Regions from separate parts of the Streptosporangium sp. NBC_01469 genome, predicted to be linked through region 2. Evidence: predicted binding sites of a transcription regulator. Region 2 holds the regulator's gene; the other holds the start of a gene.
The links. The regulator HrcA, encoded in region 2, represses chaperone genes, less so after heat shock. The targets are predictions, from matches to a motif close to TTGGCACTCTCNNNNNGAGAGTGCCAA.
Positions count from the first base shown of each region.

Region 1 (14,337 bases), 4.9 Mb from region 2:
TTCACGTGCCGGTGACCCGTCCTCCGGGCTGCCGCACGCAGGGGCGAACCCGTTGAGCCGGTCGCCCGTCAGCCTGGCAGAACCCACCGACAGTTCCCGGCTCGTCCGCGCCCGGCCGGAAGCGCGGAAGACCGCCTCATCCGGCCGCATGGGCGGGCCGTCCAGCGCTCACCGGTTCGGGGGCGGTGGTTCGCCAGGCGTACCAGCCGCGGCACAGCACATAGGCCAGTCCTGCCGTCAGCACGACGCCGAGGTCGATGAGGCCGGTCGTCCGCACGTCGGGCACGTCGCCGACCGCGAAGGCGAACACGGTGATCGCGGTCTTGTGGAGGAGCACGAGCTCCCACACCCCCCGTTGCCCACGCGGTCGTCAATTCCGGTGTTCGCGCAGGTGAACGCGTAATAAGCATCGATGGACGCGAACTGCGGACCCGCGCCCTCTCCCCCGGTCGGGGCCGGTGACGCGTTTCCGCAAGAGCGTCACAAGGACTCCACAAGAGCGTCACAAGAGTCCGCGTGCAATATCTGCCGTAGCCGGGTGATGGTCCCGGACGGCCGCGGGTCCGGCACGGGGTGAACCGCTCGCGCCGGTGGAGTGCTCATCGCTCCTCGGTGACGGCGCCTGTCCTACGGCACATCTTGCAAGCACGAACACGCCTGCATTCGGTGCCCCATCCTTCAGATGGATCCCCACCAGCGGCCCCGTCTCCTGGAGATCATCCAGAACCTCCGCGAGCGCATCACCGAAGCCCGCGGAAACGGCTGGCTCGGCGAGGTCGAAGGGCTCCAGGTCAGCTTCGACGCCGCGATGGCCAAGCTCAACAGCCTCAAGCGGGCCCCGACCGATGGGCGGCCCCAACTGGTCGACCTCGGCATCCCAGTCTTCACCGACCACGCACTACCGCCTCAGTCAGAAACGGGAGAAACCGGACTCCAGGCTTGACCCTCCTGCACCACCGATACAGCCACGGGCCCCGTTCCAGGCGGGGCCGCCTCATCTCCTACGCAGGCTGAGTAGCTGTGATGAAACTACGCGATCTCGGTGAGGTGAACAGAAGGGGTGATAGTTGGTATGGGCCTTCACATCAGAGCGGTCGTGGGAACAGGAACAGCCTCACGAGCGGACCTCTTTGATCGTGCCCCACTCTCTGCACTCGGGACAGCGCCCTTTCCATTTCGGTGAACCCGCTCCACAGGCCGCACATCGATAAGCAGGCGCGATCCCTGTCGCCGTCGATCGCGCGGGGACCTCCTCGATGGTGCCCCACTCTCTGCACTCGGGACAGCGCCCTTTCCATTTCGGTGAACCCGCTCCACAGGCCGCACATCGATAAGCAGGCGCGATCCCTGTCGCCGTCGATCGCGCGGGGACCTCCTCGATGGTGCCCCACCCTTTGCACTCGGGACAGCGCCCTTTCCATTTCGGTGAACCCGCTCCACAGGCCGCACATCGATAAGGAGACTGAGCAGCTGTGGCGGGTTGGGTCTCCGGCAAGGCATGCGTTTCAGGAATCGTAGGCAGACCGGGCGGCCCTGGTTCAGCGGGCCGCAGATCTTGGACGGCCGCTTCGCGGCGGCCTATCTCCTTGGCGAGCGGCGCAGGCAGCCAGCCGTCGAAGTCGTACAGTTGCCGCTCTGCGGCCTCCGCGGCCTCCGCGCACTGCTCGGCGAGCGCGGCGGGCGCCGGACGCTGTCCCGGATCCACCGACAGACAGGCATCCAGCAACGACCGCAACGGGTCTGGGTAGCCGCTCAGATCCGGGGGTCTCAGCTCGGTGTTGGCAATGCTCGCCGCAATGGAGATGCCCCGGCCCTCACCGTAGGGGTGACGCCCGGTGGCCGCCACGGCCGCGAGCAGACCGAGCGCGAAGACATCGGTGGCCGGAGTGACCTTCTGCCCCAACGCTTGCTCGGGCGACATGAATTGCGGCGTGCCGATGACCCTGCCGGTACCTGTGAGCTGCGTGGTGTCCGCCGCCCGCGCGATGCCGAAGTCGATGACCCACGGCCCCTGCGACCCCAGCAGGATGTTGCCCGGCTTCAGGTCACGGTGGATCACCGACGCCGCATGCACATTGCCCAGCGCCTGCGCCACACAGCCGACCAGCTCAAAGACGGCGGGCAGCGGCAGCGGCCCGTACGCCGTCAGCGCCTCCCCCAGCGGCACTCCGGGCACGTACGCGCTTGCGATCCAGGGCTCCTCGGAGTCCACGTTGTGGTCCACGACCGGCACGATGTGATAGCCCGACACCCGCCGCGCCGCCAGCACCTCCGCCTTGAACCGCGCCCGGAAATCAGGATTCCTCGCGAACTCCCGCCGGATCAGCTTGAGTGCTGCCGGCTGCCCGCCTCGTGTGTGCGTGAAGTACACCGCGCCCATGCCGCCCTCACCGATTCTCGCGGTGAGCCGGTAGCCGGAGACCTCCCGCAGATCGTCCGGCCCCAGCGGCTTCAGAAACGCCTCATGGTCGTCAGACACGGATCCCCTCGCTCGTACGTCGAAAAAGGGCTTCCCCTGCCGACGGTGGTTGGTCCCTGTGAATCCTAGGTTTCCGGTAACGGCGACAGAAAGGCTGCCGAATGAGCGTTCGTGACAAGCAGATGCTTTGCTGGCAACAGTGCATCCTTGCGATCGAGGCGATGGTGCCGCCTGCTGAACTCGATGCCTGGCCCACCATCGTCGAACCCGAGCTCGCACGGCTCCTGCTGGAGTTCCAGAAGGCGAGTATCAAGCACACCTAGCGACTTCAACATCAACACCACAACGAGCGGCCCCGTCACCGACGGGGCCGCTCTCTTGTCGAAGGAGCCTCCACCTTGATCGTTTCCTTAGTCCGGAAAAGCCGGCGGGTCCCGTCCGTCAGTGCCCCGGCCGCGAGCGGGGTTCGCGGCCGGCGGGTGAGGGGGCGGGCTTCGCGTCGCGGCGGTTGGCGTACGCGCTCGTGATCGTGACGGTGATCAGGACGGCGACGATGACGCCCAGCGAGATCGGGGTGGGAATCTCCGGGACCCACGCCCAGACGCCGTGCGCCCAGTGCAGGACGAGCTTGGTCCCGATGAAGGCCAGGATGACGCTGAGCCCGTGGTTCAGGTGCCGCAGCTTCGTCAGGACGCCCAGGAGCACGAAGTAGAGCGCCCGCAGGCCCAGCAGGGCGAAGGCGTTGGTGGCGAAGACGAGGAAGGGGTCCGAGGTCACGCCGTACACCGCGGGCACCGAGTCGACGGCGAAGACGATGTCGGTGGCGAAGACGGTCACGATGGCCAGCGTCAGCGGGGTCAGAGCGCGGCGGCCGTCCTCGCGGACGACCAGGTGGGAGCCTCGGTAGTCGTCGGTGATCGGCATGAGACGCCGCAGCAGCCGGATCGAGCGCATGGCGGAGACGTCGACCTTGTGCTCCTCCCCGCCCAGCGCGTCCTTGAGGATCTTCCAGGCGGTGACGATCAGTATCCCGCCGAACAGCAGGAACGCCCAGGTGCCGCTCCGCAGGACGGCCGCCCCCAGCGCGATGAAGATCGCGCGCAGCACCAGCGCCCCGACGATGCCGTACAGCAGGACCCGCTGGGCCAGCACGGCCGGGACCGCGAAGGCGGACAGCAGCAGCATGAACACGAACAGGTTGTCCACCGACAGCGACTTCTCCACCACGTAGCCGGTGAGGAACTCCATCGCCACGCCGGATCCGAAGACCCCCCACAGATAGAGGCCGAAGATCAGAGGCAGTGTCAGGTAGAAGACCGACCAGCCCACCGCCTCGCGCATCCGCACCTCGTGCGGGCGCCGGGTCAGTGTGAAGTCCACGGCCAGCAGCGACATCAGAGCGGCCACGGTGATCGTCCACAGTTTCGGCGAGCCGATCGTTTCGAGATCGGCCGCCGACAGGACCGTCTCGGCGGACATGCCCCCTCCTCGAACGCGCTCGGCTGTTCGAGGTCTCCTTCACCTGCGCCTGCGGGCGGCCGCCCGGGGACGTTGCGAAACGTCCGTACTGACCGGATCGGCTCTTGGGAAGTACTCCCCTCGTCGTTCCAGGTTAGGCCGGTCCCCGGGCGGCGCCCCACCTCAGGGGGCGGTTTGACCAGGGCCTGGGCCGCGCGGATAGTGGAACCAACACGGAGGGGAGTACCCGCCGTCCGACACCCCGATCGTCATCACGGTCCCCGTGCGCAGGGAGACCCGGCGGGGTGGCCCCCGGGTGACCCGGGGGTGCGGGAAGACCTTCGTCCTCGTGGTCACCTGACCACGGCGAGGCCGAGGGAGGACTCGATGTCGACCACCGCGCTTCTCGAAATCCTGCTTGGCGTCCTGCTGACGATCTCCGCGATCGCCACCGTCGCCGTGCTGTGGCCGGGGAGGTCACGGCCCCGGCCGCCGGCCGCCCCCGGACCGCCCCCTCCGTGGCGTCCCGATCGCGGGTCGGGCACCGGACCCGTCCGGCCACGCGGTCGCGTCCGTGTTCCGCCGTCACGGCGTGCGGCTCGCGCCGGCGTCGCCCGCACCCGCCGGCCAGCCGCGGAGCGCGACGTCGAGCGTGTCGAGCACCCGGCCCCAGGATTCGTCCGCGCCGCGTGGGTGATGGCGGAAGCCACCCGCCTGTTCCAGGCTCACGAACCCGTGAAAGACGCTGCCCAGCAGCCGGACCGCATCGGTCTGGTCGGGCTCCACCAGTGCGTAGCCGCGCAGGATGGCCCGCGTCATGTCCGAGTGCCGGCGCGCCGCGCTCGCCTTCGCGGTCTCCGGGTCGAGCTCGACCTGCGTCGCCGCGTACCTGCCCGGATGCTCCTTGGCGTAGTCGCGATAGACGTTGGCGAAGGCGACCAGCGCGTCCTTGCCCGCCCGGCCGGCCAGCGCCGCCGCGCCCCGGTCGGCGAGCTCGGCCAGCGCCAGCACGGCCACCCGGGCCCGTAGCTCGTGCGCGTTCCTGATGTGCGAGTACAGGCTCGCGTCCTTCACGCCGAACCTGCGCGCGACCTCCGAGACGGTCACGTTTCCCAGCCCCACCTCGTCGGCGAGCTCCGCCGCCGCCTCGGCCAGCCGTTCGACGGTCACTCCGGCACGCGCCATGCGCCATCCCCTCTTCCTAGGAGCCCTAGGAAAAAACTTAATGGCTTGCTGTTATAGCATACTAGAGCTAGCTTTCCAGCTATGAGAGCGATTTTCGAGCGCGAGATCCGTGCCTCTTTCGTCAACTGCACCAAGGGCGAGGTCAAGCGCCTCGCCGTACCCAGGGACCTCGACGCCCTGCCCTGGGACGACCTGGACTTCCTCGGCTGGCGGGACCCCTCGTCCCCCGGCCGCACCTACCTGGTCGCCGAGCACGGCGACCGGCTGGTCGGGGTGGCGCTGCGGCGGGCCTCCCCGCATGCCGGGCACGCACGGCGCAGCATGTGCTCGCTCTGCCTGACCACGCACACCGGCGACGGCGTGTCGCTGATGACCGCCCGCCGCACCGGCGGCAACGGCGATTCCGTGGGCGCCTACATCTGCACCGACCTGGCCTGTTCCCTCTACCTGCGCGGCAAGAAGGACGTCGGGCCCGGCGGGCGGATGCCCGAGTCGCTCACGCTCGAGGAAAAGATCGACAGAACCGCGGCCAACGTGGCCGGGTTCCTCCAGAAGGTGACCCAGTGAATCGAACCGATCGGTACGACATGTGAAGACAGCAGACGATCGAACCGATCGGTACGATCTGCGCGTGCCCGCCGGAGGGTGCTTCTCACACCCCTGCGGTCACTTGCGGCCGCGCCGGGTGACCGCGTCGCCGGCCGCGCCCACCGCGAGGCCGAGGACGATCATGACGACGTAGCTGTAGATCTCGTAGCCGCCGGGGACGAGGAAGCGGACGAAGCCCATGAGGTGGATCCAGCCGAACCACTCGTGCAGGAGGCCGCTCGCGCCACCGACGACGAGGACGAAGCAAAGCAGGCCGGACAGGGTCGCCAGGAAGGACTTCGGGGTGGTGGAGGTCATGGCCCGACGGTAGGCGCGCGGTGCCGGGCACGGAATCGGGCTCAAGATGGCCGGGCGGCGACCGAGGTTGGCCGCCGGCGGGCTCGACGTCGTACTTAAGTATCGGGTCGCGGCACGAACGCCCGGTCGCGGGCGGGGGCCGCGTAAATTTCTGGATTATGCGCCGTATCCACCGCACCCGCCGCGACTGGGTCGCCGACGTGGCGCTGTTCCTCTTCGCCGCCTGCTTCGCCGCCGTCAGCTCGCAGTCCGTACCGGTTCCCGAGGACCTCGATCCCGTGTGGCGGGACGTCGACCAGGTGGTCGGCGGGCTGGGGTGCGCGGCGACACTCCTGCGGCGGCGCTGGCCGGTGCCACTGGCGGTGGCGCTGCTGCTGGTGGGCACCTGGGCGCACTACCTGACCGGCCCGGCGATGGTGGCGGTGTTCACGGTGGCCGCGACCCGGCCGTGGCGGGTCACGGCGTGGGTGGTGGCGCTGGCCTTCGCCCCGCTGCCCGTCTTCCTGTGGCGGGTGGCGGAGCTGTCCGAGGAACGGGCGGGTTCGGCGCTGACGTACTTCGCGCTGATCGCCGGGGCCATCGGGTGGGGGCTGTTCCGGCGCTCCCGGCAGCAGCTGATCGCCTCGCTGCGCGAGCGCGCGGAACTCGCCGAGGCGGGCGCGGAGTTGCGGGCCGAATGGGCCCGGCGGGAGACGCGGGAGGAGATCGCCCGCGAGATGCACGACGTGCTCGGCCACCGGCTGTCGATGCTGAGCGTGCACGCGGGGGCGCTGGAGTTCAACCCGGACGCGTCCCGGACGGAGATCGCGCGGGCCGCCGGGGTGATCCGGGAGAGCGCCCACCTGGCCCTGCGCGACCTGCGCGAGGTGATCGGGGTACTGCGGGCCGGGCCGGAGGAGGGTGAGCGACCGCAGCCGGAACTGGCGGACCTGGCCCGGCTGGTGGCGGAGGCGCGGGCGACGGGCGGCCGGATCGAGCTGACCGGGCCGCCGGACGGACCGGTGCCACCGCCCCTGGTGGGACGTACGGCGTACCGGATCGTGCAGGAGGCGCTGACCAACGCGCGTAAGCACGCGCCCGGCGCGGCGGTCGCGGTGGAGGTGAGCGGGGACCCGGCCGGCAGGCTGGCGGTGGAGGTCCGTAACGCACCGCCGCCGGGACCGGCTCCGGTCTCCGGCGCGGGCGAGAGCGCGGGCGCGGGCGGCGGGCAGGGACTGATCGGGCTGGCCGAACGGGCCCGGCTGGCGGGCGGCGAGCTGACGGCCGGCCCCGCCGACGGCGGCTTCCGGGTGCGCGCCTGGCTCCCCTGGCCCACGACGGACATCGCACCCACCGCACGAACCGGGTCCGGCGGCCAGGATGGGGAATGAGGTGATCCGCGTCCTGCTGGTCGACGACGACGCGATCGTGCGGGCCGGGCTGCGCCTGATGCTGGGTGGCGCCCCGGACATCGAGATCGTCGCGGAGGCCGCCGACGGGGCCGAGGTGCCCGCGCTGGTCACCGCGTACGGGCCCGACCTGGTGTTGATGGACATCCGGATGCCGGGCGTCGACGGGCTGGCCGCCACCGAGAGGCTCCGGGCCCGGCCCGGCGCCCCGGAGGTGCTGGTCCTGACCACCTTCCACACCGACGCGCACGTGCTGCGGGCGCTGCGCGCCGGCGCGGCCGGGTTCCTCCTCAAGGACACCCTGCCGCAGGACATCGTCACGGCCATCCGGACGGTGGCCGCCGGAGATCCGGTGCTCTCCCCCGCCGTCACCAGGCGGCTCATCGAGCAGGTGGCGGACGGCTCCGGGCGGGACGACCGGGCCGCCGCCGCGCGGGCCCGGCTGGCGCTGCTGGCCGAGCGGGAGCGGGAGGTGGCCCTGGCGGTCGGGCGCGGCCGCTCCAACGCGGAGATCGCGCGGGAGCTGCATCTGGCGCTGCCCACGGTGAAGACGCACGTGTCACGGATCCTGACCCGGCTGGATCTCAACAACCGGGTCCAGATCGCCTTGCTGGTCCACGACGCGAGCGCGCCGGATTACCGGTAGGACCACCGGTCACATCGTCGGGTCACCGGTAGGACCGCTGTCACACCACCGGCCTCACCCGCGCCCGGACGAGCCGTTCACCCCCTCATCGGCACCGAAGTCCGCGACGATCCGCTCCTCGTCCCGCTCCGGGACCACGGCCACGCGGCCCCGCCCGGCAACGTCGCTCCTTTCGCCAGGCGATGTCTCGGACGCCGGTCACCGATCCCGCGGGCCTTCGGGCGGCGTGCCGGGAAAGACGCAGGAAAGGGCGCGGCGCAGGGTGGTGGCGAAGGACTCGGTGTTTCCGGGTTCGAGCCAGTGCCGCCCCGCCACCCGGATGGCGCCGGCGACCGCGGCGGCCGTGACGGCGGGGAACAGGTCGCGTCCGGGGTCGGTGCCGGTGCGCGTCGCGATCGCCTCGGCGAGCGGGCCCTCCGCCATGGTGAACGCCTTCAGCGCCTCGCCCTCCAGCTCGGGCGTCGACATGATCATGCGCAGGCCGGCCTTGTCGGGCTCGGGGTCGGTGTAGAGCTCGACCACGGCCGCGACGACGGCCTGGTCGAGCGGCTCGTCGGCGGGCCTGGAGCGCAGCGCCTGCCCCGCGCGCCCGGCCTGGTCGGCCTGGAAGGCGCAGATCGCCTCCGCCCTGCTGGAGAAGTAGTTGTTGTAGGTGCGAGGGGAGACTCCCGCGGCCGTGGCGATGTCATGGACGCGGACAAGGGCCAGCCCGCTGGGGCCCTGCTCGATGGCGAGACGCAGCGCGGCATGGCCGATCGCCTCCCGGGTGGCCTGGCTGTTGCGTGCCCGGAGGCCCATGGCGTCGTCGTTCATGGGGCAACCCTACTAGATATTGCGTGCCGCGCACTATGTGCGTGACACGCAAGTTGTGGGTAGAGTGCGATGGAACGCCTGGCACTCACGCCTGGAGAGTGCCAGGCATGTGCCGGGACGGCGAGGTACGTCGTCGGGTTGGCCTCCCGCCGGTGGACCGTCCGTCGCGGGCGCCGTCCCGGATAACCCCCATCGACAGCAGGAGCAGGAATGACTTCGAAAATGATCGCGTTCAACGAGGATGCCCGGCGCGGTCTCGAGCGTGGCATGAACCAGCTCGCGGACGCCGTCAAGGTGACCCTCGGCCCCAAGGGCCGTAACGTCGTTCTGGAGAAGAAGTGGGGCGCTCCCACGATCACCAACGACGGTGTCTCCATCGCCAAGGAGATCGAGCTCGAGGACCCGTGGGAGAAGATCGGGGCCGAGCTCGTCAAGGAGGTCGCCAAGAAGACCGACGACGTCGCGGGTGACGGCACCACCACCGCCACCGTGCTCGCTCAGGCTCTCGTACGCGAGGGCCTTCGCAACGTCGCCGCCGGCGCCAACCCGATGTCCCTGAAGAAGGGCATCGAGGCCGCCGTCGAGCGCGTGTCGGAGGAGCTGTCCAAGCTCGCCAAGGACGTGGAGACGAAGGCGCAGATCGCCTCCACCGCATCCATCTCCGCGGGCGACCCGCAGATCGGCGAGATGATCGCCGAGGCGATGGACAAGGTCGGCAAGGAAGGCGTCATCACCGTCGAGGAGAGCAACACCTTCGGCCTCGAGCTTGAGCTCACCGAGGGCATGCGCTTCGACAAGGGGTACATCGCCCCGCTCTTCATCACCGACCCCGACCGGCTCGAAGCGGTGCTGGACGATCCGTACGTCCTGATGGTGAGTGGCAAGGTCTCCGCCAACAGGGACGTGGTGCCCCTGCTCGACAAGGTCGTGCAGTCCGGCAGGCCGCTGCTGGTCATCGCCGAGGACGTCGAGGGCGAGGCCCTGGCCACCCTGGTCGTCAACAAGATGAAGGCCGTCTTCCGGTCGGTCGCGGTCAAGGCGCCGGGCTTCGGTGACCGCCGCAAGGCGATGCTGGGCGACATCGCGATCCTGACCGGCGGTCAGGTCATCGCCGAGGAGGTCGGTCTCAAGCTGGAGAACGCCACCCTCGACCTGCTCGGCCGGGCCCGCAAGGTCGTGGTCACCAAGGACGAGACCACCATCGTCGACGGTGCCGGTGACCCCGAGCAGATCGCCGGCCGGGTCAACCAGATCCGCGCCGAGATCGAGAACACCGACTCCGACTACGACCGCGAGAAGCTCCAGGAGCGTCTGGCCAAGCTGGCCGGCGGCGTGGCCGTCATCAAGGCCGGCGCGGCGACCGAGGTCGAGCTCAAGGAGCGCAAGCACCGCATCGAGGACGCCGTTCGCAACGCGAAGGCGGCCGTCGAGGAGGGCATCGTCCCCGGCGGCGGCGTGGCGCTGCTGCAGGCCGGCGCCAAGGCGTTCGACAAGCTGGAGCTCTTCGGCGACGAGGCCACCGGTGCCGCGATCGTCAGGAAGGCTCTGGAGGAGCCGCTGAAGCAGATCGCCGTGAACGCCGGCCTCGAGGGCGGCGTCGTCGTGGAGAAGGTGCGCAACCTTCCCCCGGGTGAGGGCCTCAACGCCGCCACCGGCGAGTACGTCAACCTGTTCGAGACGGGCATCATCGACCCGGCCAAGGTGACGCGTTCGGCGCTGCAGAACGCGGCGTCCATCGCGGCGCTGTTCCTCACCACCGAGGCCGTCATCGCCGAGAAGCCCGAGAAGGCCGGAGCCGCCCCCGCCATGCCCGGCGGCGGCGACATGGACTTCTAGTCTCATCTTCGGCCTGTGCGTCGCGAACACGGGCCGGCGGACGTTCCGGTCCCCGGGGCTGGAATCGGCCGGGCGGTAGCGCGGTGACGGGACACCCGGCCGCCCTGTTCGAGCCCGGAACCTCTCAGCCCCGGTGTCCACCCGCACGGTCGACAGACAATTGGCCCATTCCCGGGAGAATCACCTGATTCTCGTCGGGGAATAACGCCCCCATCAGGAAAGCGACGGGGCCGGCCGGGGCGGCGGGATGGAGGCAGGGCATGAATTCTGTCGAAGAACCGGCCGTCGGATTGCAAGAGGATGTGGCCGCGCGGGTAGCCGACAGGAGCGAGCAGCGCCGACGGAAGATCGCCGTACTCGCCGAGCCGGGTGGGATCGTCCGAGCCGATGAGCCGGTGCGGGTGGCCGCCCGCATCGATCGGCTCAGCCGCCACTACCGAGACATCCGCCCGATCGATCCCACAGCGATAGCCGCAGCGCAACCGACGGCCGTGACAGCGGCGGCGGCGGTGCTGGAACGGATCATCCAAACCAACGACCTGCTGCCTGTCGGCTACCTGGAAGGCGGGGCGGCGGCGGCGCGGGCGGTCGGGCGCGTGATCGTCCGTGACGCGCGCGGGCGGCTGGCCGGCTACGGCACCGGATCGCTGGTCTCCCCGGACCTGCTGCTCACCAACCACCACGTGCTCACCGATGCCCACACGGCCGGCCGCAGTGGCGTCGAGTTCGACTACCAGGACGGCATCGACGGACGGCCACTCCCGCTGCAGGGCTTCTCCCTGGATCCGGGCCGGTTCTTCTTCGCCGACCAAGAGCTGGACTTCGCGCTGGTGGCGGTGAAGGCCGGCACAGGCGAGCTGGCCCGGTTCGGGTTCAACCGGCTGGTGGCCGCCGAGGGCAAAGCCATCGTCGGCGACTTCGTCACGATCATCCAGCATCCGGGCGGGGAGAAGAAACAGGTCGCCCTGCGGGAAAACCGGATCGTCGACATCCTGGAGTCGTTCCTGCACTACCAAACCGACACCGAGCCCGGATCCTCCGGCTCCCCGGTCTTCAACGACCAGTGGGAGATCGTGGCTTTGCACCACGCCGGCGTCCCCGCCCCCGACCACGACGCGTTCGGCGGCGTCATCAACGAAGGGGTACGGGTCAGCCGGCTGCTGACCTTCCTGCGCGGCCAGCCGTTCCCATCGGCCCAGCAGACCCTGGTCGACCGGTTGTTCACCGAACGCATCAGCCTCCCGCCCGCCTCGGCGACCCTGACCGCTCCGGCCGACCGGTCGCTCATCCGACCCGTCGAGCCCGCCGAACGGCTGGAGCCGGTGGGGCGGCCGACCGCCGGGCAGGTGACGCTGACGCTGACGGTCCCCTTCGACATCCGACTCCGCAGCGAACCGGTCGACGCCACCGGCCCGGCCGCGGCGGCGCCGGAGGCGATCCAGATCGATCCGGACTACGCCGGCCGCCGCGGCTATGACCCGGACTTCCTGCCGGGCGGGCATCGGGTGCCACTACCCGCCCTTTCCCCCGATCTTGTCCCGCTGGCGGCGCTCAACCGGCACGCCGGCGACGGGCAGGCGCACGTGCTGAACTATCACCACTTCAGCGTGGTGATGAACCGGCAGCGGCGGCTCGCCCTCTTCACCGCGGTCAACATCGACGGCGCGACCAGCCGGCGCATCCGCCGCGACCCCGACCGCTGGATCTTCGACCCCCGCCTGCCCGACAGCGAACAGGCCGGGGAGGAGGTCTACCGCGACAACCCCCTAGACCGCGGCCACCTGGTGCGCCGCCTGGATCCGGCGTGGGGGGCCGGTCAGGCGGTGGCCAAGGCCGGTAACGACGACACCTTCCACTTCACCAACTGCACCCCGCAGCACAAGGACTTCAACCAGAACCAGACCACCTGGGCCGGGCTGGAGGACTACATCCTGGACAACGCCGACACTCGCGACCTGAAAGCCACCGTCTTCACCGGCCCGGTCCTGGCCGACGACGACGACCCCTACCGCGGCGTCCAGTTGCCCCGCCAGTACTGGAAAGTCGTGGCGATGACCAAACAGAACGGTGAGCTGTCGGCCACCGGCTACCTGCTCAGTCAAGACCACCTCATCGACGGCCTGGAGGCCGCCCCCGCCGAGTTCTCCTACGGCGCCTACAAGACCTACCAGGTCCCGATCCGGCGCATCGAAGACCTCACCCGACTGTCGTTCGGCACCCTCGCCGACGCCGACCCCCTGGCCCGTATGGAGGCGGCGGCCACCACGGCCCGGGAGATCACCCGCCCCCGCCAGCTCGCCCTCTGACAACCGTCGAGCGGGCGCTCACGTGTTCAGGCCGGGCGAAATAGCCCCGACAAACGCACCATCCGGCCGAAATATGGAGAACCGGTATCTCCTCAAGCCCGGTAGCCGATGCTCATCTGAAGGTGTTCTCCTTCCCGAATGTGAGGAGTCACCCACGATGAAGATCCGCCGATTACATTCCGCTGTACTCGCCATGGCGCTGGGCGCCGGTGTCCTGGCCGGTACCGCACCCGCCTTCGCCGCCACCCAGACCAGCGCGGCCGTGGCCGCCGGGATGTGGCCGGCACAGGACTGGTACCTGCAGGGCCCCTACCAGACCCTGGCCGCCTGCGACCTCGCCTACGAGGACGCTGCGCAGACCGGTTACTACACCGGGCTCGTCTACTGTCACTGGTTCCGCGGGGGTGGCCCTTGGCTGCCGGGCTTCTACTACGAGGTGTACATCCCCTGAACCTCAACAGGACGGCTACGTCCCGCGACCGAATCGATCGCGGGACGCTTCCGGGATCATGCGTCATGATCTCGGTTTAACAGGGGTGATCATGGGTTTCGACGAAACACCACCTGCCGCGTTTTCCCAGGTAGACGCCTAGACCGTCTCACTGACCAGGTGAGCCACGCACTCCACATGGTGGGTCATCGGGAAGGCGTCGAAGGCGCGCAGGTCGGCGAGGCGGTAGCCCCGCTCGGCGAACCAGGCCAGGTCCCGGGCGAGGGTCGCCGGGTCGCAGGAGACGTACACGATCCGGGTCGCCTGGAGAGTGGCCACCTTGTCGACGACGTCGCGGCCCAGGCCCGCCCTGGGCGGGTCGACGACGACCAGGTCCGCGCGCTCGATGCCGAAGCGGTCGAGGGCGTTCTCCACGCGCCCCCTGGCGAAACGGGCCTGGGGCAGGTCGCGGAGGTTGCGCTCCGCGTCCCTGACCGCCACGGACTCGGACTCGACGCCGAACACGGCTCCCTCGGGACCGACCGCCTCGGCCAGCCCGGCGGCGAACAGGCCGACGCCGCAGTAGAGGTCGAGGGCCCACTCGCCCGGCTGCGGGGCGGCGAACTCCAGGACGGCGTCCAGCAGGGTCGCGGCGGCGCCGGGGTGCACCTGCCAGAAGCCGCTTCCGGTGACCTGGAAGTCACGGTCGGCGACGCGCTCGACGAGATGGTTGCGGCCGTGGACGACGCGGCTGCGGCCCTTGCCCTCGTCGACGAAGACGGCCACGCTCGCGTCCAGGTCGGGTACGGCCACCGTGCGCCGGGGCTTGGGAGCGACCACGACCGCCTGGTCACCGGTGCTGGAGGCGATGACCTCCACCGAGGAGGCGTTGCGCCAGTTCATGACCTCGGCGCCGACGTTCTCCACCTCGGGGTGGGCGATCAGGCAGG
Region 1 is NZ_CP109465.1:9,124,389-9,138,725, forward strand. It holds gene OG587_RS39670 (hypothetical protein) at 137-337, opposite strand; gene OG587_RS39675 (hypothetical protein) at 683-943, shown strand; gene OG587_RS39680 (protein kinase domain-containing protein) at 1,115-2,479, opposite strand; gene OG587_RS39685 (hypothetical protein) at 2,581-2,742, shown strand; gene OG587_RS39690 (TerC family protein) at 2,861-3,898, opposite strand; gene OG587_RS39695 (hypothetical protein) at 4,231-4,422, opposite strand; gene OG587_RS39700 (TetR-like C-terminal domain-containing protein) at 4,463-5,062, opposite strand; gene OG587_RS39705 (FBP domain-containing protein) at 5,144-5,629, shown strand; gene OG587_RS39710 (hypothetical protein) at 5,729-5,968, opposite strand; gene OG587_RS39715 (sensor histidine kinase) at 6,127-7,338, shown strand; gene OG587_RS39720 (response regulator transcription factor) at 7,328-8,002, shown strand; gene OG587_RS39725 (TetR/AcrR family transcriptional regulator) at 8,201-8,815, opposite strand; gene groL (chaperonin GroEL) at 9,026-10,651, shown strand; gene OG587_RS39735 (DNA/RNA non-specific endonuclease) at 10,912-12,957, shown strand; gene OG587_RS39740 (hypothetical protein) at 13,115-13,408, shown strand; gene OG587_RS39745 (class I SAM-dependent RNA methyltransferase) at 13,547-14,337, opposite strand, start outside.
Region 1: the regulator HrcA is predicted to act here: its motif matches at 8,894-8,920, upstream of groL (chaperonin GroEL).

Region 2 (14,337 bases):
CTCCCGGGTCCTCACGGCACGGATTCGCCGGGACCCGTGACCGCCGGGGGTGACCGCGTGAGCGTGACCGGCCGCACACCGGCGGCATCGGCGACACCGGCAGCGGGGTGTTACCAGCGGCCACTGCGCGTCTGGAGCACCGCCGCCGCGACGACCCCGGCCGTCGAGGTACGCAGCACCGTCGGCCCGAGCAGCGCCGGCACCGCCTTGGCCTCGCGGAACGCGGCGAGCTCCTCCCCCGACACCCCGCCCTCGGGGCCGACCACCACGACGATGTCGCCGCCCGCGGGGAGCGGCAGGCCGGACAGCGGGGAGGCGGCCTCCTCGTGCAGCACGACCCCCAGCGCCGCCGCCGACAGCAGGCCGGCCACCCTCACGGTGGACGCGAGCTCCGTCACCTCGGGCAGATGGAAGCGGCGCGACTGCTTGCCCGCCTCACGTGCCGTGGAGCGCCAGCGGGCCAGTGACCTGGCCGCCCGCTCGCCCTTCCACTGGGTGACACACCTGGCCGCGGACCACGGGACGATCACGTCGACCCCCGCCTCGGTCATCATCTCCACGGCCAGCTCGCCCCGGTCACCCTTGGGCAGGCCCTGGACCACGACCAGGCGCGGTGACGGCACGGGCACCTCGTGGCGGCGCAGCACCTCGACCCGGAGCGAGTCCTTGCCCGCCTCGGTCACCACGCACTCGGCGACGGAGCCCGCCCCGTCGGTCAGGTCGAGCCGCTCACCCGCCCGCAGCCGCCGTACGGCCGCCGCGTGGCGTCCCTCGGGGCCGCCGAAGACGAACTCCGGTCTGGCGAGGTCGGCGGGGTCGGCCAGGAAGACCGGAACGGTCATGGGCCGTCGGGGCGGACCGTGCCGGGGTGCCGGCCGGTCGGGACGACGCCCCCCGGCAGGGGCCGGGCCCGGCCGGGGCGGCGCGACCGGGGGCGAGCCGGGTCAGCGGCCATTGAAGGCGTCCCGCAGGCGGGAGAAGAAGCTCTGCTGCCCGGGGGCGAACTTGCCCGGCGGGCGCTCCTCGCCGCGGAGCCTCGCGAGCTCCTTCAGCAGCCCCTCCTGCTCCGCGTCGAGGCGGGAGGGGGTCTCCACGTTCACATGGATCAGCAGGTCGCCACGGCCCGTCTCGTTCAGGCGCTGCACGCCCCGCCCGTAGAGCGGGATCGTCTGCCCCGACTGCGTGCCGGGACGGATGTCGAGCTCCTCGGCGCCGTCGAGTGTCTCCATGGTCAGGATGGTGCCGAGCGCGGCCGCGGTCATCGGGATCTGCACGGTGCAGTGCAGGTCGTCGCCGCGCCTCTCGAATATCTCGTGGGGGCGCTCGACGATCTCCAGGAACAGGTCTCCGGGCGGGCCTCCGCCCGGCCCGATCTCGCCCTCGCCGGCGAGCTGGATGTGGGTGCCGTCCTCGACCCCGGCCGGGATGCGGACCTTGATGGTCCGCCGGGTGCGGACCCTGCCGTCGCCGGAGCACTCCTGGCAGGGGTTGCGGATGATCGACCCGAAGCCGCCGCACTGGGGGCAGGGCCGGGAGGTCATGACCTGGCCGAGGAAGGACCGGGTGACCTGGGACACCTCTCCCCGGCCGTGACACATGTCGCAGGTGTCGGGGTGGGTGCCGGCCGCGGCGCCGGAGCCCGTGCAGACCTCGCAGACCACGGCGGTGTCGACGACCAGCTCGCGAGTCGTGCCGAAGCCCGACTCGCGCAGGTCGAGCTCGACCCTGATGGTGGCGTTGCGCCCGCGGCGGGCGCGGGAGCGGGGGCCTCGGCCACCGCCACCGCCGGCCGCGCCGAAGAAGGCGTCCATGATGTCGCTGAACGGGAAACCGGCGCCGAAGCCCCCGGCCCCCGCGCCGCCGCCCGAGGCGAACGGGTCGGCACCCATGTCGTACATCTGCCGCTTGCTGGAGTCGGACAGGACCTCGTAGGCCTGCGTGATCTCCTTGAAGCGTTCCTGGGTCTCGGGGTCGGGGTTGACGTCGGGATGCAGCTCGCGCGCCAGGCGGCGGTACGCCTTCTTGATCTCCTCCGCACTGGCGTCGCGGCGCACCCCGAGGGTGCCGTAGTAGTCGCTCTTAGCCACTTTTCGTTGACCTCTTATGATGCAGCCAGGATCTGGCTGACGTAGCGTGCCACCGCGCGCACCGCGCCCATCGTGACCGGGTAGTCCATTCGCGTCGGGCCCAGCACACCGAGCCGGGCCAGTTGCTTGTCCCCAGAACCGTATCCGGCGGCGACGATGGACGTGCCCTGGAGTCCGGTGTAGGGGTTCTCCGAGCCGATCCGCACGGTCAGCGCGGAAAGGTCCGAGGTCTCACCGAGCAGTCGCATGAGCACGACCTGCTCTTCCAGGGCCTCCAGCACGTCGCGGAGCCCGACGGTGAAGTCGGCTCCCGCGAGGTTGGCGGCCCCGGCAAAAACGATCTTCTCATCATGCCTGTCCACCAGGGACTCGAGCAGTACGGACAGGATAGTGGCCGCGAGCGGCCGATCCTCCGTGGGCAGCCGCTCGGGCAGGTCAACGATCTTGTCGGGAACGCTGGTGAGCCCGCACCCGTCGAGGGAGGCGTTGAGCATCGCGCGCAGGTGGGCCACGCGCTGCTCGTCGACGACGTCGGGCAGCTCGACCACGCGCTGCTCGACCCTGCCGGTGTTGGTGATCAGCACGAACATCAGCCGACGCTCGCTCAGCGGCACCAGCTCGACGTGCCTGACCGTCGAGTGGGTCAGCGTCGGATACTGCACCACGGCGACCTGCCGGGTGAGCTGGGCCAGCAGCCGCACCGTCCGCATGACGACGTCGTCGATGTCCACCGCGCCCGCGAGGAAGCTCTCGATGGCCTTGCGTTCCGCGCTCGACAGGGGTTTCACCTGCGAGAGCCGGTCGACGAAGAGCCGGTAACCCTTGTCGGTGGGCACCCGGCCTGCGCTGGTGTGGGGCTGGGCGATGTAGCCCTGCTCCTCCAGCACCGCCATGTCGTTGCGGATCGTCGCCGGGGACACCCCCAGGTTGTGCCGATCCGCGAGGGCTTTCGAACCCACCGGCTCGTTGGTGGACACGTAGTCCTCGACGATGGCGCGGAGCACGGCGAGCTTGCGGTCGTCGACCAACGTGGTCACCTCCCTGCCTGCGTTCAGAGGGAAACACGAGGCTTGGCACTCTGTGTTCCCGAGTGCCAAGTGTACGGCCCCGGTGCGGAAGGCGCGATAAGCAAGAGCTGCGGATGATGACGGCAAGCCGTTGTCAAGTCAACTGCTATCGCGATCCAAGCGGCACCCACCAGAATTTGGGCATGTCCCAAGATTTCGGTTCTTATCCGGGCGACGCCTCCCGCGGCCCCGGTCACGGCGGCCCCCAGCAGCCGTACGGCCAGCAGCAGTACGGCCAGCAGCCCCCCTCGTACGGTTACGCACCCCCCGGCTACGGCGCCCCGCAGGGACCGCCGCCCCCCATCGGGAAGATCAAGCCTGGTATCGGGTGGATCGTCGGGGTCTGGCTGCTCGCCCTGGTCAGCATCATCGTCGGCATCGGCGGCTTCGCCGGTGGCCTCGTCGGCGCGGTGACCGACGCGGCCCCGACGCGGACGTTCGCCCCCGGCGAGACCGCGACGGTCGCGATCGACCCGGCGGACAAGCCGGCGATCTACGTCGCCACGGGCGGGCCCACCAAGTTCGAGTGCACGCTGAAGGGCGGCACGGGCACGCCCCGCCTGCAGAAGCCCGACATCCAGCAGACCGTCGCGGGGTCCGACGGCGTCACCTGGGAGATGGGCCTGCGGGTCGGCGTGGACCAGGCGGGCGACTACCAGGTCCAGTGCTCCGCCGAGCCCGCGGAGGGCACGACCTTCGGCGTGGGCAAGGAACTGGCCGCCGACTCGCTGGTGGGCGGGGTGGTCGCCCTGTTCGTGATCCCCGGTGTCGGGATCCTGCTCGCCATCGTCGTGACGATCGTCGTACTGGTGAAGCGGGGCAACGCTCGCAAGCGCCGGGCCGCCGCGGTGCCGGTGGGGCAGTGGGGACAGCCGGGACCCTACGGCAGGTGACGGTGGTGTTTGCTAGCGTCCCACCTGATCCCCGGCGAGAGAGGGTGGGCGGTCGGTGATGTACGAGCGTGACGTTCTGGCGGGAGACTGGCGGCGCCCGCGCAGGGGGACGATCCCCCAGGTGCCCGCGGAGCTCGACCTGGTCGTCGAGGACGCCGACGGCGGCTTCTGCGGCGCCGTGGTGGCCTGCGACAAGGAGGCCGTCACCCTGGAGGACCGCTTCGGGCGCCGGCGGGTGTTCCCGCTGGAGCCGGCCGCGTTCCTCCTGGAGGGCAAGGTGGTGACGCTCGTACGGCCCGCCGCGGCGCCGCGCGGTCCCAGGCGGAGCGCGTCGGGCTCCATCGCGGTGGAGGGCCTGCGGGCCCAGGTCGCCAAGGAGAGCCGGATCTACGTGGAGGGCGTGCACGACGCCGCGCTCGTGGAGAAGGTCTGGGGGCACGACCTGCGGGTCGAGGGCGTGGTCGTGGAGTATCTGGAGGGGGTCGACCACCTGCCCTCGATCGTCGAGGAGTTCGGCCCGGGGCCGGAGCGGCGGCTGGGCGTGCTCGTCGACCACCTGGTCCCCGGTTCCAAGGAGAGCCGGATCGCCGCGCGGGTCTCCTCACCGCACGTGCTGATCGTCGGGCACCCGTTCGTGGACGTCTGGCAGGCGGTCAGGCCGCAGGTGCTCAAGATCCCTTCCTGGCCGTCGGTGCCGCGCGGCGTGCCCTGGAAGGAGGGCGTCATCGCCGCGCTGGGCTGGAACGTGGAGCCCGGCGCCGCATGGCGTCACATTCTCGGATCAGTCACGACATATGCCGATCTGGAGCCCGAGCTCCTCGGGCCCGTCGAGGAATTGATCGACTTCGTGACGGTTCCCGGCGAGGATGGCTAGGCCGTCAACCCATCAGGAGGGGACATGAGCGAGAACCCCGAGGACCCACCGGACGCCGACCGGACGCGGCGCATCGGCGATCCCCCGCCCGGCCACACCCGACCGGGCCAGAGCGCCCCGCCCCCGCCCCCGCCCCCGGGCCAGGGGTACGACCACCCCGGCCAGGGACACGGCGCGCCCGGCCAGGGCTACGGCCAACCGGGGCCGGGCTACGGGCAGCCAGGGCCGGGCTACGAACAGCCGGGGCAAGGCTACGGGCAGCCGGGGCAGGGCTACGGGGGCTACCCGCCCGGCTCTCCCTACGACCCGGGCCACCAGCCCGGATACCCCGAGTACGGCGCGTACGGCGCGCCGCAGGGGTACGGCTACCAGGCGCCCCCGGGGACGTACGGCCCGCGGCCCGGCGGCGACGACACCACCATGGCGATGCTCGCCCACCTGCTGGGCCTGCTGACCTCCTTCGTCGGGCCGCTGGTGCTCTATCTGGCGAAGAAGGACGAGTCGCCCTACGTGCGCGACCAGGCCGCCGAGGCGCTCAACTTCCAGCTCACGGTGTTGATCGCCTACGTCGTCTCCTGGGTCCTGGCGTTCGTACTCATCGGTTTCGTGCTGATGTTCTTCCTCTGGATCGGATCGATCATCATGACGATCATCGCCGCGGTGGCGGCCAACCGAGGAGAGAGATACCGCTATCCGATGAACATCCGCTTCATCAGCTGACCCTGCCTGCGGTCCGAACGGGACCTCGGGTTTCTCAGGTGAGGTCGCGGACCAGGGCGTCGGCCAGCAGGCGTCCGCGCAGGGTGAGCACCGCGCGGCCCGCCTTGAACGGCTCCACCTCCAGCAGGCCGTCGGCGAGCGCGCGAGCGACCACCGGGGGGCGTTCCAGCTCTTCGAGCGGGAAGCCCCGGGCGAGCCGCAGCTCCAGCATCAGCCGCTCCACCGCCCTGTCCTGGGAGCCGAGCACCTCGCGCGCGTACGCGGGCGAGGTGCCCGCGGCCAGGCGCTGGGCGTAGGCGGCGGGGTGCTTGACGTTCCACCAGCGGGTGCCGCCGACGTGACTGTGCGCCCCGGGGCCGACCCCCCACCAGTCGCCGCCGGTCCAGTAGAGCAGGTTGTGCCGACAGCGCCCGGCCTCCGAGGTCGCCCAGTTGGACACCTCGTACCACTCGAACCCCGCCTCGGCCAGCATGGCGTCGGCGATCAGGTAACGGTCGGCGGCCACGTCGTCGTCGGGCATCGGGAGCTCGCCGCGCCTGATCCTGGCGGCCAGCTTCGTCCCGTCCTCGACGATCAGCGAGTACGCGGAGACGTGGTCGGGCCCCGCCTCGATCGCCGCGACCAGCGACGCGCGCCAGTCGTCGTCGCTCTCCCCCGGCGTGCTGTAGATCAGGTCGAGGTTGACGTGGTCGAACCCCGCCTCCCTCGCCTCCTGGACGGCCCGTGCGGGGCGGCCGGGGGTGTGGCGGCGGTCCAGCACCCGGAGCACGTGCTCGCGGGCGCTCTGCATCCCGAAGCTCATCCGGTTGAACCCGCCCGCGCGCAGCTCCGCCAGGTAGGCGGGGTCCACCGACTCGGGGTTGGCCTCGGTGCTCACCTCGGCGCCGGGGGCGAGCCCGAACTCCTCCTCGATCGCCCCCAGGATCCGTACGAGATCTCCGGCGGGTAGCAGGGTGGGGGTTCCCCCGCCGAAGAACACGGTCTCGACGGGGAGGTGCGCGCTGCCGAGGTTGGCCCGCGCCCGCCGCACCTCGTCGACGGCGGTGTCCGCGTAGTCCTTCTGCGACGCGCCGGGGCCGAGCTCGGACGCCGTGTAGGTGTTGAAGTCGCAGTAACCACACCGGGTCACGCAGAAGGGGACGTGGACGTAGAAACCGAAGGGCCGCTCGCCGAGCCCGGCGAGCGCGCTCTCCGGGAGCTCGCCCGAGGCGGGTACGGGATCCCCGTCGGGAAGTGTGGATGGCACGCCCCAAGTCTGCCGTCTCCCCCGCGATGCCCGGTACGCCGAGGATGCCGAGGACGCCGAGGACGAGGTGCTCGGGGACGCCGGCCGGCTCGAAGCCGAACCGTTGGAGGGAGACCCCGGCCCCGCCCGCCCGTCCGGCGCCCCGGCCCCGCCCGCCCGTCCGGCATCCCGGCCCTCGTGCCGCGAGCCGCCGAGGCGTCTCTCGCGGCGCTCCCGAGGGTCAGATCTCGTGCTCGCCCCGAACCGGCAGGCCGTACCGCCGGGCGAGGGGGTTCCACAGCTTCAGGAAGCCCTTCTTCGCCGTGGTCGCCTCGCCGGAGAGGGCGAGACCGCGCCGGTAGTCGGCGTCGCCGCTCCAGGCGCGGCTGCACCCGGCCTCCTGGCGGGTCGCCCAGGCGAGGAACGCCTCGTCGGCGTCGAACGAGGCGGTCAGGGCCCGGGTGAGGCGCTCCTTGACCGCGTCGCCGCCGTCGAGCGCGCCGGTGCCCAGCGCGTTGGCCTGGACCACCTGCTCGCGGCGGGCGGCGGTGATCCGCTGGAGCGTGGCGAGCCCGGTGGCGGTGCCCTCGCAGGAACGCAGCAGGCCGAGGGCCGAGCCGAGGCCCGACCGGGAGCCGCCGCTGTCGGCGAGCAGGGCGTCGAGGACCCTGGCCTGGGTCTCGGCGTCCTCGGGCCCCTGGGGAGCCCGCCCGGCCGGGGGCGTCCCGGTCTCGGCCTCCGCCCGGTCGCCGCTCGCCGCCGTCCGGATGCCGCCCGCCACGGAGGTGCCGCCGTCTCGCGGGGTGAGCCAGAAGGCTCCCGCGGCGACCATCGTCACCGCGAGGACCGTGGCCAGCGCGACCGGCGGCCAGACCTTGCGGTCCCCGCGGGGCGCCCGGCCCCGCGGCGGTGCCGGAGCCCGATCCCCCGGCGTGGGCTGCGGAGGTCGCTCGTCCGGCGGGAGATGCTGCTGCCAGTCGGCGGGATCCTGCCGCCACTCTCCCGGCGGGATCCGGCTCCCGCCCGGAGGAACGCCCCGCGGGGACTGAGCCGGTGGTGACTGAGCAGGTGGTGACTGAGCAGGTGGGATCTGGGCCGGCGGGAAACCGGCCGACGGGGACTGACTCACCGGGGGCCCACCCCTCGTCGGCGCCCCGCACCCGGGGCATCGCGGCAGCCCGCTCACAGGGGTGCCACATCGATTGCAGAACGCCTGCTGCTCCATGCCTTACCAAGTTAGCCGAAGCGACCCGCCGTCCACCGGTCAAAACGCCGTTGGCCGTTGACGGCCAGATCACGCAGGTCTACGATCCGGGAAAACTTAAAGGAAAGTTTCCTATAAGTTACTATTCCAAGCAGTGGAGAAGCCCGTGCAGAGACTCCTCCGTAAAGTGATCGCGGCAGCCCTCGCCGCGGGTCTGGTGGCGGTGGCCGTACCGGCCCCGGCCCAGGCCCAGACCTCCCAGGGACACGGTGACCGCTACAAGCGGGTCGCCTACTTCATCCAGTGGGGCGTCTACGGTCGCAACTACCACGTCAAGGACATGGAGACCAGCGGCGCGGCCGCCAAGCTGACCCATATCAACTACGCCTTCGGCTTCGTCAACGCCGGTGGCGACTGCTACTCCCCCGACCCGTGGGCCGACTGGCAGCGCCCGGTGCCCGCCGAGCAGAGCGTGGACGGCGTCGCCGACGCCGAGGGCCAGGCGCTGAACGGCAACCTGAACCAGCTGAAGAAGCTCAAGGCCAAGCACCCCGGTCTCAAGGCGCTGATCTCCCTCGGTGGCTGGACCGGTTCGAAGTACTTCTCCGACGCGGTGCTCACCCCCGAGGGCCGCGCCAAGCTGGCCTCCTCCTGCATCGACCTGTGGCTCAAGGGCAACCTGCCCGGCACCGCGGCCGGTACCGGCGCGGGCGTGTTCGACGGCATCGACCTCGACTGGGAGTGGCCCGGCTCCTCCGGCGAGGTCGGCAACGTCATCCGTCCCGAGGACAAGCGGAACTTCACCCTGTTCGTCACCGAGCTGCGCCGCCAGATGAACCAGTTCGACCGGCGCACCGAGCTGACCGCCTTCCTGCCCGCCGCCGCCGCGAAGATCGACGCGGGCTTCGAGGTCCGCGACGTCTTCAAGCAGCTCACCTTCGCCACCGTCCAGGGCTATGACCTGCACGGCCCGTGGGAGACCGTCACCGGCCACAACGGCAACCTGTTCAACGACCGGCGCGACCCCAACCCGGTGAAGTACAGCGTGGACCAGACCGTCCGCGACTACCTGACGCGCGGCGCCCCCGCCAAGAAGATCGTGGTGGGCGTGCCGTCGTACGGCCAGGGCTGGACCGGCGTCACCGGCGGGAAGAACGGCCTGTACGGGACCTCCACCGGCCCCGCTCCCGGCACCTTCGCCCCGGGGACCGAGGACTACAAGGTCCTCGTGAACAAGCCCGGCAAGCGCTACCGCGATCTGCTGACCGGGTCCGTGTGGCTCTACGACGGTAACGAGTTCTGGTCCTACGACGACCCGACCTCGCTGCTCCAGAAGGCGGCCTACATCCGCCTGAAGGGTCTCGGCGGCTCGATGATGTGGTCCATCGACCAGGACGACACCCGGGCGTCCCTCACCTCGGCGCTCTACAGCGTCCTGCGCTGAGCGACCCTCTCATACCGGGCGAGGCCGCAGGATCTGGGTCACCTGCGGCCTCGCCCGCACGTTCTACTTCTTGGCCTTGTCCGTGGAGGACTCGGTGGACAGCGCGGCGACGAACGCCTCCTGGGGCACCTCGACGCGGCCGACCATCTTCATCCGCTTCTTGCCCTCCTTCTGCTTCTCCAGCAGCTTGCGCTTGCGGGAGATGTCGCCGCCGTAGCACTTGGCGAGGACGTCCTTGCGGATGGCGCGGATGTTCTCACGGGCGATGACCCGGGCACCGATGGCCGCCTGGATCGGCACCTCGAACTGCTGCCTGGGGATGAGCTCGCGCAGTTTCTTGGCCATCTCGACCCCGTAGGCGTACGACTTCTCCCGGTGGACGATGGCGCTGAAGGCGTCCACGGCCTCGCCCTGGAGCAGGATGTCGACCTTGACCAGGTCCGACTCCTGCTCGCCCGAGGGCTCGTAGTCCAGCGAGGCGTAGCCGCGCGTACGGGACTTGAGCTGGTCGAAGAAGTCGAAGATGATCTCGCCGAGCGGCATGGTGTAGCGGATCTCGACGCGGTCCTCGGACAGGTAGTCCATGCCCTGCAGATTGCCCCGGCGGTTCTGGCAGAGCTCCATGATGGCGCCGATGAACTCCGAGGGGACGAGCACGGTCGTCTTGACCATCGGCTCGAAGACCTTCTCCACCTTGCCGGTGGGGAACTCCGAGGGGTTGGTGACGACGACCTCCTTGCCGTCCTCCATGATCACCCGGTAGACCACGTTGGGCGCGGTCGAGATGAGCGAGAGGTTGAACTCGCGCTCCAGCCGCTCGCGGACGATCTCCATGTGGAGCAGGCCGAGGAAGCCGCAGCGGAATCCGAAGCCCAGTGCCGCGGAGGTCTCCGGCTCGTAGTCCAGGGCGGCGTCGTTGAGCTGGAGCTTGTCCAGGGCCTCGCGAAGGTCGGGATAGTCGTCCCCGTCGATCGGGTACAGGCCGGAGAAGACCATGGGCTTGGGGTGGTCGTAGCCGCTGAGCGCCTTGAGGGCCGGCCTCGTCACGGAGGTCACCGTGTCGCCGACCCGCGACTGGCGGACGTCCTTCACGCCGGTGATCAGGTAGCCCACCTCGCCGACGCCCAGCCCCTTGTCGGCGATCTTCGGCTCGGGCGAGATGACGCCGATCTCCAGCGTCTCGTGGGCCGCGGTGGTGGACATCATCAGGATGCGCTCGCGCTTGCCCAGATGACCGTCCATCACCCGGACGTACGTGATCACGCCGCGGTAGGTGTCGTAGACCGAGTCGAAGATCAGCGCGCGGGCGGGCGCGTCGGCGTCGCCGACCGGGGCCGGGACGCTCGCCACCACGTGGTCGAGCAGCTCGCGGACGCCGATGCCGGTCTTGCCGGAGACCCTCAGCACGTCCTCCGGCTCGCAGCCGATGAGGTGGGCGATCTCCGCGGCGTACTTCTCCGGCTGGGCGGCGGGCAGGTCGATCTTGTTGAGCACCGGGATGATCGTCATGTCGTTGTTCATGGCCAGGTAGAGGTTGGCCAGCGTCTGCGCCTCGATGCCCTGCGCGGCGTCGACCAGCAGGATCGCGCCCTCACACGCCTGGAGCGACCGGGAAACCTCGTAGGTGAAGTCGACGTGCCCGGGGGTGTCGATCATGTTGAGGACGTAGTCGGTGTCGCCGACCTGCCACGGGAGCCTGACCGCCTGCGACTTGATCGTGATGCCGCGCTCGCGCTCGATGTCCATCCGGTCGAGGTACTGGGCGCGCATGGAACGGTCGTCGACCACTCCGGTGATCTGCAGCATGCGGTCGGCGAGCGTCGACTTGCCATGGTCGATATGCGCGATGATGCAGAAGTTGCGGAGCACAGCGGGGTCGGTCTGGCCAGGCTGAATGCGCACCGGGGTCCGTTTCAACAGATTGATGACGATCATACGGCTGGCATGCCAGCCGTCTTCCATGGTGACATGTCCGGGTGATTGCCCGGACCAGAGCACGGCGCGGCCTGCGGTTCCTCGCTATGGTGGCGGCCCTGCTCCTCGCGCTTCCAGGGGTGGCCGTGGCCACCCTCACCCTGCAGTTTACCGGGACACCCGCCCCCTGGGCGAAGACGACCGGCCACGACGCCCTGTGGCTGGGCCACGCGTGGGTCGACGGCCGCAAGACGGCCGACGACGTGCGAACCCTCGCCACCCGGCTGCGAAAGACCGGGATCAAGGACGTGTACGTCCATTCCGGCCCGTTCGACCCGGACGGGACCCTGCCCATCGGCAAGTATCCGAAGGCGGCCGACTTCCTGAAATGGTGGCGCGAGGAACTCCCAAAGGTCAGGGTGTCGGCCTGGCTCGGCCAGAAGGTCGACGGCGTCCTGGACCTGGACGACGCGGCCTCCAGACAGCGCGTGCTGGACGGCGCCCGCGCGATCACGGCGCTCGGCTTCGACGGCGTCCACTACAACTTCGAGCCGATCGGCGACGGCGACACCGACTTCCTCGACCTGCTGACCCGGACCCGCGCGATCGTGGGCGACGGCCTGCTCTCCACCTCGACCCCGCAGATCGAGCCGTTCCCGCTCGTCCGCCCGGCCGCGCGCGCCGCCACCGGCCGCGACAAGTACTGGTCACCCGACTACTTTCGCCAGGTGGCGAAGCTCACCGACCAGGTGGCGATCATGACCTACGACTCCTACCTCCCCTTCCCCTCCGTCTACGGCGGCTACGTCGTACGGCAGAGCTCGCTGGCGCTGGAGCTCGTCCCCGAGGAGAAGACGGTGCTGATCGGCGCCCCGGCCTATCATGACCACGGCGTCTCCTGGGCCGACGAGGCCGAGAGCGTCGAGAAGGCGGCCAGGGGCGCCCGGCTGGCGTTGACCTCGTACGGCAAACCTCGCGAGCGGTTCGGCCTGGCGCTCTACGTCGACTTCGCCGCCACCAAGGAGGACTGGGCGGAGTACGACAAGTTCTGGTTCAAGCCGTGAGCGTTCTGGTCCGAGTCATCGGGATCACACGCTAAACTGATCAGGCATCCCTCTGCCCGGCCTGTCGATTTGAGTGTCGACCACGGCAGTTGGTAGCCTAGTCAACTGCGTGTGGCGCGCCCTCTCTGCCCGCGCGCCCCATCCAACGACATTCACCGAGGCTTCTTCGTGGCGAACATCAAGTCCCAGATCAAGCGCAACCGGCAGAACGAGAAGGCCCGGCTGCGTAACAAGGCTGTCAAGTCTTCCCTGAAGACGGCCATCCGCAAGTTCCGCGAGGCCGCCGACCAGGGTAACGCCGAGCAGGCCCTCGTGCTGCAGCGCGCCGCCTCCCGCCAGCTGGACAAGGCCGCCAGCAAGGGCGTGATCCACAAGAACCAGGCAGCCAACCGCAAGTCGGCGATCGCCCAGCGCGCCGCCGCCCTGTCGGTCGCCAAGTAGTTCCACGCACCGCCGGACGCCGCATCCCCACGGGGTGCGGCGTTCTCGTGTCTCTCTGGGCCCCGCCGGCGAAGGCTCAGGCCGGGTCACCATCCGTTTCCGGGAGGAACCCGGTTTCCGGGAACCTCCCGATCACCCGGATGGCACTCCTCTAACGTCCCGTGCGGCTGGCCACCACGGTCTGGACCATGTGCTCCAGCGCGTACGCGGGGTCGGCTCCGCCGCCCTTCACCTGGGCGTCCGCGGTGGCGGCGGCCTGGATCGCGCGGGCGAGGCCCTCCGGACCCCAGCCGTTCAGCTGCCGCTGGACCCGGTCGATCTTCCAGGGCGGCATGCCGAGATGGCTGGCGAGCTGACCGCCCCGGAGGTTGCGGGGAGCGCCCCCCACCTTGGCCAGCGAGCGCAGGCCTCCGGCGAGCGCGCTCACCAGCAGGACGGGTGCCGTACCGGTCGAGAGCGCCCAGCGCAGTTGCTCCAGAGCGTCGCCCAGCCGCCCCTCGACGGCCGAGTCGGCCACGGTGAACCCGCTGACCTCTGCCCTGCCCCGGTGATAGCGCGCGACGGCGGCCTCGTCGATCGTCTTGCCGGGGGTGTCGAAGGCGAGCTGGCTGCACGCGGCGGCCAGCTCGCGCAGGTCGTTGCCCACGGCGTCGAGGAGCGCGGAGGCGGCGTCGGCCCCGATGGTGCGTCCGGCCCGCTTCAGCTCCGCCTTGACGAACGCCAGGCGCTCGGCCGGTTTGGTCACCTTGGTGACGGAGACCACCTGGGCTCCGGCCTTCTTGACCCCGTCGACCAGAGCCTTCCCCTTGACACCTCCCGGGTGGACGAGGACCAGCACGGTCTCGTCCGCCGGGTGGGCCGCGTAGGAGACGACCTCGGCGATGACGTCCTTGCCGAGGTCCTGGGCCGAACGGACGACCACCACCGACCTGTCGCCGAACAGCGAGGGCGACGTCATGCGGGTGAGCTCCCCGAGCTCCATCTTCGAGCCGGGGAGGTCGTGCACCTCGGCGGTCGGATCAGCCGCCTTGGCCGCCGAGGTCACCTCGCTCACCGCGCGGTCGGCCAGCAGTTCCTCGTCGCCGAGTATCAGGATCACGGGTGCCGGATCGGTTGCCGCCATGTCGAGCAGCATGCCACGTCCCGGTGACCGGATGGGTCGTCGGCAAGTCGTTCGCAATCGGAATGCAGGTGCCGCGAGGCACCCTGGAAACACCAGAGGAGGTGAGAACCATGACAAACTCCACTATTCGCCGCCACGTCTGCCCCCGCTGCGGAACGTCCCTCGACGAGGGACCGATCATGTACCGTTGCGCGCGCTGCAGCCGGTCGGTCTACGCCGCCGACGTGGACACCGAGTTCCGCCGCCCGGCCAGAACGGGGAACTGACCCGCGCCGCCCCGG
Region 2 is NZ_CP109465.1:4,174,484-4,188,820, reverse strand. It holds gene OG587_RS18760 (16S rRNA (uracil(1498)-N(3))-methyltransferase) at 111-842, opposite strand; gene dnaJ (molecular chaperone DnaJ) at 945-2,087, opposite strand; gene hrcA (heat-inducible transcriptional repressor HrcA) at 2,102-3,115, opposite strand; gene OG587_RS18745 (hypothetical protein) at 3,298-4,047, shown strand; gene OG587_RS18740 (DUF3097 domain-containing protein) at 4,106-4,921, shown strand; gene OG587_RS18735 (DUF4870 domain-containing protein) at 4,946-5,641, shown strand; gene hemW (radical SAM family heme chaperone HemW) at 5,676-6,887, opposite strand; gene OG587_RS18725 (hypothetical protein) at 7,108-7,704, opposite strand; gene OG587_RS18720 (glycoside hydrolase family 18 protein) at 8,237-9,514, shown strand; gene lepA (translation elongation factor 4) at 9,578-11,449, opposite strand; gene OG587_RS18710 (hypothetical protein) at 11,491-12,492, shown strand; gene rpsT (30S ribosomal protein S20) at 12,661-12,933, shown strand; gene holA (DNA polymerase III subunit delta) at 13,085-14,056, opposite strand; gene OG587_RS18695 (ComEC/Rec2 family competence protein) at 14,029-14,337, opposite strand, start outside.